Regions from separate parts of the Pollutimonas thiosulfatoxidans genome, predicted to be linked through region 1. Evidence: predicted binding sites of a transcription regulator. Region 1 holds the regulator's gene; the other holds the start of a gene.
What was found. The regulator FNR, encoded in region 1, switches genes on or off when oxygen is low (the NO sensors DNR and NnrR bind a similar motif). The targets are predictions, from matches to a motif close to TTGATNNNNATCAA.
Positions count from the first base shown of each region.

Region 2: CKA81_RS05670 (universal stress protein) is a predicted target of FNR. The motif match lies at 1,797-1,810, and genes of this name have one in related genera.

Region 1 is NZ_CP022987.1:1,463,318-1,467,738, reverse strand. Features, by position in the region: gene ccoP (cytochrome-c oxidase, cbb3-type subunit III) at 1-129, shown strand, start outside; gene ccoG (cytochrome c oxidase accessory protein CcoG) at 139-1,635, shown strand; gene CKA81_RS06990 (hypothetical protein) at 1,651-1,905, shown strand; gene CKA81_RS06985 (hypothetical protein) at 1,931-2,185, shown strand; gene fnr (fumarate/nitrate reduction transcriptional regulator Fnr) at 2,191-2,919, opposite strand; gene CKA81_RS06975 (LysR family transcriptional regulator) at 2,975-3,907, opposite strand; gene clpB (ATP-dependent chaperone ClpB) at 4,001-4,421, shown strand, end outside.
Region 2 is NZ_CP022987.1:1,173,184-1,177,604, reverse strand. Features, by position in the region: partial or broken gene CKA81_RS17590 (glycoside hydrolase family 15 protein) at 1-1,733, opposite strand, end outside; gene CKA81_RS05670 (universal stress protein) at 1,910-2,335, shown strand; gene CKA81_RS05665 (PQQ-dependent sugar dehydrogenase) at 2,341-3,528, opposite strand; gene zwf (glucose-6-phosphate dehydrogenase) at 3,556-4,421, opposite strand, start outside.

The DNA.
Region 1 (4,421 bases):
ACCATACTGAATGGCCGCGAAAACCGCATGCCTGCTCAGGAAGGCATCCTTACGGAAGATCAGATCCGCATGCTTACCGCATGGGTATGGGGCTTGTCCAACCCAGGCAGCCGGATGGCTGCCCGATAGAAGCACAGCATGAGCAGCGAACCGCCCGTCGACCTGAACCCGGTACCAGCCGCCGCTGTGCCGGCCTGGCAACCCCCGCGGGTCACGCCCGCGGGCGGTAAGTCTCCTCATGTCGAGAAAGCGCTGTCCGATGTGCGCGGCAAGATTTATCCGCGTTCGGTATCCGGACTGTTCGCGCGCTGGCGCGTCGCCATGGTGGTCATCACCCAACTGATTTTCTACGGTTTGCCGTGGCTGCAATGGAATGACCGTCAGGCCGTGCTGTTTGATCTGGCGGCACGCAAGTTCTATATATTCGGCATGGTGCTGTGGCCGCAAGATGTCATTTATCTGGCTGTTTTGCTGGTCATCTCGGCTTTTGCATTGTTCCTGTTCACGGCCATGGCAGGGCGGTTGTTCTGCGGCTATGCCTGCCCACAGACCGTCTACACCGAGATCTTCATGTGGGTCGAGCGCCGTATCGAAGGCGACCGCCTGGCCCGTATTCGCCTGGACGAACAGCCCTGGTCGCTGCGCAAGCTGCGTATCAAGGCCTCCAAGCATTTTGTCTGGATCCTGATCGCATGGTGGACCGGGTCTACCTTCATCGGGTATTTCTCGCCGATACGCGAGCTGGGCATGGGCCTGCTTACGCTTAGCCTGGGGCCATGGCAGTGGTTCTGGATGGTGTTCTATGCGTTTGCCACCTGGGGCAACGCCGGCTTCATGCGCGAAGCGGTGTGCAAGTACATGTGCCCGTATGCCCGCTTCCAGAGCGTTATGGTCGATGACGACACCTTTGTCGTTACCTATGATCACGTCCGGGGCGAACCGCGCGGCGGGCGTTCGCGTCGCATCGATCACAAGGAAGCCGGCATGGGCGATTGCGTGGACTGCAGTCTGTGCGTGCAGGTCTGCCCAACCGGTATCGATATCCGCGACGGTCTGCAATACATGTGCATAGGCTGCGGCGCCTGCGTCGATGTCTGCGATACCGTCATGGACAAAATGGACTACGACAGGGGCCTGATCCGCTATACGTCGGGGCGCGCCATTACCGATGGGCTGTCGCAATCCCAGGTTCGCAAGCGGTTGCTGCGTCCCCGCGTGCTGGTGTACACGAGCCTGTTGGCCATCATCGTGGCAGGCTTTGTTTTTTCCCTGGCTACACGCAACCCTTTGCGGGTGGATGTCATACGTGATCGCGGGGTGCTGGGCCGTGAAGTAGCCGGTGGCATGATAGAGAACGTGTATCGCCTGCAAATGATCAACACCTCCGAGTCTCCGCTGACGCTTAAACTTAGCGCCACCGGGGTGCCCGAGCTTGCGATCCTGACTGCCGACGAGGGCACAGATACCGTACAGGTGGATGCCGCCTCGAACCGATTGGTTCCCGTCGTGGTACGTGCCCCGGCTGGCACCCTCACACCTGGCTTGCATGAAATCGAATTGACCACTGTGGGCAATTACGGATCGGACCGCGAGGTCACCGTCGTTGAGCGATCCAGCTTTTTTGTTCCCCGATAACCCAGAGGCCAGTAGATGTCACAATTTCCCGACCCCGCAGAGCAGCTTGTAGGGCCCAGCAAGCCTTGGTGGCGCGAGCCCTGGCCCTGGCTGCTGATGGCGGGCCCCTTCGCGGCGATGGTGGGCTGTATTATTACGATTTTTCTCGCCGTGGAGCACTACGGCGATCAGGCAATTACTGATGGTGGCATCAAGCGCGGGCTGAAGGTCACTCGTCAGGATGAAGTACCGGCGGCTCCGCAGCCGCCGAAGGCGCAAGCGCGCGAATAATTCCAAGAATAATCAGGAGACAACTATGCGTAGACGTTCATTGATGTGGATTTTATGGCCGTCTTTCTTGATCGCCGGGGCGACCAGCGCCGCCGTGTTCGCGGCAATCGACCCGCTGGATATTTCTTTCTTTGGCTTCTTCCAGGCAGAGCGACAAGCTGTCTATGCGGGGGGCTTTTTCTTGTTCTGGGTGATGGCAGCGCTATCTAGCGCGTTAACGCTGCATTTGGCGCCGCGCGGTCGCCTTGAAGACGAATTTGGCGACCCGGTGCCCGACTAGGCGGCTCAACCGCAGTCGGTCCCAGCCAGCGCCTGCAAGCCGTGCATATCCAGTATATGCACTTCGCGCTGTCGCACGCGTATCAGGTTCTCGCGCGCAAATCGCGAGAACAGCCGACTGACGGTTTCCAGGGTAAGGCCCAGGTAGTTGCCGATCTCTTCTCGGCTCATGCGCAGGATGAATTCGCTGGCAGAATAGCCCAGCGCGGAAAGCCGCTGCGACAGGTTGACCAGAAAAGCGGCGAGTCGCTGTTCTGAGCGCAGTGCGCCCAATGCCATGACCAGTTGGTGAGAGCGGCCGATTTCCTTGCTCATGAGGCGGCGCAACTGTTGTTGCAGCACCGGCAGGTGCCTGGCCAGTTCGTCCATCTCGTCGATGCGGATGATGCATACTTCGGAGTCTTCCAGCGCGATGGCATGCGATAGATGGACGTTGTCCAGCAGGCCGTCCATGCCGACGATTTCACCCGGCAGCAGAAAGCTGGTGATCTGGATCTGGCCCGACGCATCTTCCAGTTGCGTCTTCAACGAACCGGAACGGATGCCATAAACCGCTTCCGTCTTCTCGCCCAGATGGAATAGCGCGCTTCCCTTGGGGATGCGGATTCGTTCCTTGATGAGCTCGTCAAGCTTGGCCACGTCATCGCGTGCCATGCCCAGTGGCAGGCACAGTTCGCTTAGCATACAGGTGGAACAGCGGGTGGATTCGGGTGCGACCGGGATACGTTTAGGCATGCAGGACAGATCTGGGTTTCAGTTGGCTGTCAGTATAGGCTTCTCGGCGGATAAGTCATGTCGCGAGTGTGGTTTTTTCGTCAGTTGCCGCCCAATACGACGGCGTGGCATAGCGTTCTTTGAGCATGTCAACGAATAGCCGCACACGCAAGGGCAGGTGTTTGCGCTCGGGCAGCATGGCAAATATGCCATTGGGCGGCGCTGCGTAGTCGTCCAGCACGGTAAGCAGCCGACCTGCTGCCAGATCGTCGCGGACCTCCCAGAGTGATCGCCACGACAGCCCGATGCCGGCCAGCGTCCATTGATGCAGTACCGATCCATCGCTGCAGGCGAGACTGCCTTTTGCCCGGATCGCACGCAATTGCCCATTTTGCCGCAGCAGCCAGCCCCTGGCCTGGTTGCCCTGGTTGCCGAAGGACAGGCAGTTGTGTCGTGCCAGGTCGTCTGGTGTTGCGGGGCGTCCGTGCCGTTCCAGATAAGAAGGGGCGGCGACGATAACGCGCTGGTTATCGGCCAGACGCAAGCCCACGATCTGCGAGTCGTCCAGTTCGCCCAGGCGTATGGCGCAATCGTAGCGCTCTTCGATCAGGTCGACCAGGCGATCGGACAGATCCAGGGTGACCGAGACGTCCGGGTAAGTGGCGGTGAACTCGGGCAGCAGGGGAGCAACATGCCTGCGCCCAAAGCCGGCCGGCGCGCTGACGCGCAAATGGCCGCCGGGCTTCACGCTACCCTGCGTGATACGGGCTTCGGTGTCGTTCAGGTCGCGCAGGATGCGCTGCGCTTCCTCCAGCAGTGCGGTGCCCTCGGAGGTAAGCGACAGGCGGCGGGTCGAGCGCAGCAGCAGTTTCACGCCCAGGCGGCCCTCCAGCGCGGTAAGGCGTCGGCTCATCATGGCGGGCGCCACGCCTTCGGCGCGTGCCGCCGCAGTCAGGCTGCCCAGCGTCGCAACGGCCACGAAACTTTCCAGTTGTTTGAATTTATCCATAGGGGCGGCGAGGGCTCTACCTTGAAATAGGGCCGTTAGGCCGCACATATTCATTATTCGAGCCCATGGCTCTCTCCACTTTCAAAGAACACTATGCGATTCGACAAACTTACCACCAAATTTCAGCAGGCCATTGCCGATGCGCAAAGCCTGGCTGTTCAGCATGATAATCCTTATATCGAGCCGGCCCATGTGTTGGCGGCGCTATTGGCCGATAGCGACAGCGGCGCGGGCAGCCTGCTGGCGCGTGCCGGCGTGGCGGTCAATCGCCTGAGCCAGGCTTTGACCGCGCAGATCGAAGCCTTGCCGCAAGTTCAGGGGGCCGAAGGCAACATACAGGTCAGCCGCGAGTTGCAAGCGGTATTGGCGCGTACCGACAAAGAAGCCAGCAAACGCGGCGACTCTTACATCGCCAGCGAGCTTTTCCTGCTGGCACTGGCCGACGATAAAGGCGAGACGGGCCGCCTGCTACGCGAGGCGGGCTTGCAACGCAAGCCCCTGGAAGCCGCCATCG
Region 2 (4,421 bases), 290 kb from region 1:
GATGCCCACATGACTGAAAGCCTGCGGAAAATTGCCCAGCATGCGTCGAAGATGCGGGTCGTATTGCTCTGCCAGCAGACCCACGTCGTTGCATAGCCCTGCCAGGCGTTCGAACAGTTCGCGCGCGTCGTCGTCGCGCCCCTGCAGGACATAGACATCGGCGAGCCAGAACGAGCAGACCAGGAAAGTGCCCTCGCCCGGTGGCAGGCCGTCCACGCCATGTTCGGTTTCGTAGCGCAACAGCAGCCCGTCGCGCATCAGGCGGTCTTCGATAGCGGCAACCGTACCCAGCACGCGGGGGTCGTCCGGCGGCAGGAAGCCCGTGAGCGCAATTTGCAGCAGGCTGGCATCCAGCAGCTTGGAGCCGTAAAACTGCACAAAACTATTCAGTTCCGGGTCATAGCCCTCGCGGCAGACTTCAGCGTGTATCTCATCGGCTATCTTGCGGCAATTGTCGGCGAACTCTTGCCCATTCTTCATGTCGCCGGCAACCATCGCGATGCGATCAAAGGCCACCCAGGCCATGACTTTCGAGTGCGTGAAGTGTTGCCGCTCGGCTCGTATCTCCCAGATGCCCTCGTCGGGTTCGCGCCAGGCCTGTTCCAGAAAAGGCACGATGACTTCGGCAATGGCTTCAATGCGCGGGTGCGCAGGCAGCCTGCCCTTGATGGCTTGCTCCATGGCGTCGGCGACTTCGCCATAGACGTCCAACTGCCTTTGGGTAGCGGCGGCGTTGCCCACGCGCACCGGCTGTGAATCTTCATAGCCAGTCAGCCAGGGCAGCTCGTATTCGGGCAGATGGCGCTCACCACCCAAGCCATACATGATCTGCATTTGACCCGGATTGCCGGCGATCGATCGCGCCAGCCAGTCGCGCCAGGCGCGGGCTTCCTCGAAGTAACCCAGGCTCATGAATGCCAATAGGGTCATGGTGGCATCGCGCAGCCAGCAATAGCGGTAGTCCCAGTTGCGCTTGCCGCCGAGCTGCTCGGGCAAGGACGTGGTGGGCGCGGCCACGATGCCCCCGTCGGAAGGTAGGTAAGGGCCTTGAGCGTAATCAGCGAACGCTTCACCAGGGCCGACCATGGACCAACATCGGGGCAACGGCTGGAGAATTCATGCCAGAAGTATTCGGTTTTGGCCAAAGCCGCTTCGGCATCAAAAGCGTCGGCTACCGGCTCGTGGGATGGCTGGTGCGACAGGGTAAATACTTTGCGCTCACCCTGCGCAACAGTGAAGCGCGCGTTGGTGTGCTTGGCGCGCGCCTTGAGGGGAACGTCTGTGCGCAGCACCAGCATGTCGGGCCCGGCGACTGCGGTCAGCGTACGCGGATCGTGTTTTTCCACCCAGGGTACGGTACGGCCGTAGTCGAAGCGGATGACCAGGTCCATGTCGAAAGTGACCCTGCCCTGGACACCCACGACAATGCGTGCAACGCTTGAATGCGTAAAGGTGGACGGCATGAAATCAATCAGGGTGGCCACGCCCTCGTCGGTGACAAAGGTGGTTTCCAGGATCATGGTTCCATCGTGGTAATGGCGCTTGATGTTGCGTATGGGGCTGGTGGGCGAGATCTGCCATCGGCCGTTCTCTGGCGTGCCCAGCATGGCGGCGAAACACGCCGCAGCGTCAAACCGTGGAAAGCAGAGCCAGTCGATGGACCCCAATTTGGACACAAGTGCCGCTGTACGGCAGTTTCCGAGCAAGGCGTAATCTTCTATTCGGGGTGCCATAAACCTCCATAGTGAATTTGCAGTCCGCGCAGGAAAAAAAAATAGGACGGCTTACGACGCTAGTTGATTTAAATCATGACGCGGGCCATCCTGTCTCTTAATATAAAGCACCCATACTGCTTATGCCAGCCGCAACGATGTCCAGTTGTACGGCTAATTTTTCTAAAAGAGGACTTATGACCACCATACTTATACCTGTGGACGGATCCGATGCATCGCTACGCGCCGTAAAAGCGGCAATCAAGGCTAGCGGCAAACTGGGCAACACCACCTTGCATCTGTTAACCGTGCAGGCGCCCATTGTGTCAGGAAACGTTACTCGCTTCTTTTCGGCGGAAGCAATCAACGACTACTACCAAGACGAAGGCAAGAACGCCCTCAGTCCAGCCAAGGCGCTGCTTGATGAAACCGGTGTTGCGTACAAGGAGAAAACCGCTGTTGGACCTGTGGCTCAAACCATTGCCAAGTATGCAAGCGAGCAAGATTGCGATTTGATCATGATGGGCACACGTGGGCTGGGAGCCGTGGGCGGCTTCGTTCTGGGTTCGGTGGCCACCAAAGTGCTTAACCTGACCGATGTGCCGGTTACGCTGATCAAGTAGCCCTTCTAGCGCAGCCCCAGTCTTAACAATTTGCCGTCCGCCTCGTCCGTCAAGACGTAGACCTCGCCGTCGGGGCCGACGCGCACATCCCGTATTCGTTCATTGCGTTCGCCCAGCAGCCGCTCTTCGGCAGTGATCGTGTTGCCGTCCAGCGTCAGGCGGATCAGGCTCTGATCTTTCAGGGCGCCGATAAACAAAGAGCGATCCCAGGCCGGATAGCGGGCAGCGTCATAGAAGGCCATGCCCGAGATGGCAGGCGAGACCTCCCAATAATAGAGCGGCGGCTCAGTGCCCTGGGCAGTGGTGCCCAGCGCTTCGGGTATTGCTCCGCCCGAATAGTTGATGCCGTGGGTCGCCAGGGGCCAGCCGTAATTCTTGCCTGCCTTCGGGATATTGATTTCGTCGCCGCCGCGCGGGCCATGCTCATGGGTCCACACATCGCCCGTCCAGGGGTTCAGCGCCCCTCCCTGCTGATTCCGGTGGCCGTAAGACCAGATTTCCGGGCGCGCGCCCTGTATTCCGACAAAGGGGTTGTCGTCGGGCACGCGCCCGTCCGGATGCAGCCTCACCAGCTTGCCTTGCAGCTTGTCCAGGTCTTGTGAGGTCGCGCGTTGGTTGTTTTCGCCCAGGGCGATGAACAGATAGCCTTGCCTATCGAATATCAGGCGTGAGCCGAAGTGGACGCCCGTCGAGAGTTTGGGCATTTGGCGAAATATCACCTTGAAGTCGTCCAACCGACTCTGGTCGGGCGACAGCATGCCGTAACCGACCGTGGTGCCCGCCCGACCGTTGTCGCCCGCTTCGGCATACGACAAATAGACCCGGCGGCTCTTGGCGAAGTCCGGCGCCAGCGCAATGTCCAGCAAGCCGCCCTGCGAGCGGGTATACACCTCAGGCACCCCCGTTATGGGAGGCGACAGCCCCGCATCTTCCTGCCACAGCCGCAGCGTGCCGGGTTTCTCGGTGATCAGTATGCCCTTGTCATCCGGCAAGAAAGCCATCGCCCAGGGGCGCTCCAGGCCGGTGGCAAGCTCGGTGACGACTACCTTGCCCTTCTCGCTGGCGTACTCATGCATGGTTGCCGCCCGCTCAGTGCTTGCAGCAAAACTGGCCGGCGCCCATGCCAGCAGTGCCAGTGCGCAGCGGCGCAGCAAGGCAAGCTGCGGCCGTCTGAGGTGGTGTCCGATCTGCATGGTTTCCTCCGTTGGATCGCATAGTGGCTACAGTGTGTCGGTTGGCCCGATCGGTGCATGCTTGGTGGGCGATGGATTGTGCCATCCGCCGTAGTCGGCCACCAGCGCGTCAGCCTGCCGAGGCCCCCAGCTGCCCGGCGCATAGGGCACCACCTTGTGATGATGTTCAAGCACGGGCGCGAGCGCCGCCCATGAGGCCTCGATGGCTTTCTCGCTGGTAAACAAGGCCCTGTCGCCGGCCAAGGCATCGGCCAGCAAACGTTCGTATGGCGCCTCTTCCAGCGGGTCGACATCCAGCAGGAACAGCTCACGCTGATCGCCAACAAACTGCTTGCCCGAGCGTTTCACGCGGGCCGCCAAGGCGACAGCCGAGCGCGGGGCGATGCGAAAGCGCAAATAGTTGGCTCGTCCTTCGCGCGGATGCGAGTCGTCGAACAAGGCTTGCGGCGGCGGCTTCAGTTGCACCAGCACCTCGGCAACGTCTTCGGCCAGGCACTTGCCGGAACGCAAGAACCAGGGCACACCGGCCCACCGCCACGAGTCGATGAACAACCGTACGGCGCAATAGGTTTCGACGTCGGATCGCTTGTCGACATGCGGCTCGCGTCTATACCCTTTGTACTGGCCGCGCACGAGATCGTCGGGCTGGACTGGGCGCAAGGCCTGGAACACTTTGGCTTTCTCGGTGTGTACGGCGGCATAGCCCTGGTAGGCAGGCGGCTCCATCGCCAGCAATGCCATGATCTGGAAAAGATGGTTTTGGATGACGTCGCGCAGGCAACCCGCGCTTTCATAGAAACCGCCACGATCCTCCACGCCAAAGGTCTCGGATAAGGTGATCTGCACACTCTGGATGTGGTCGCGGTTCCAGATGGGTTCAGTGAAGCTGTTGG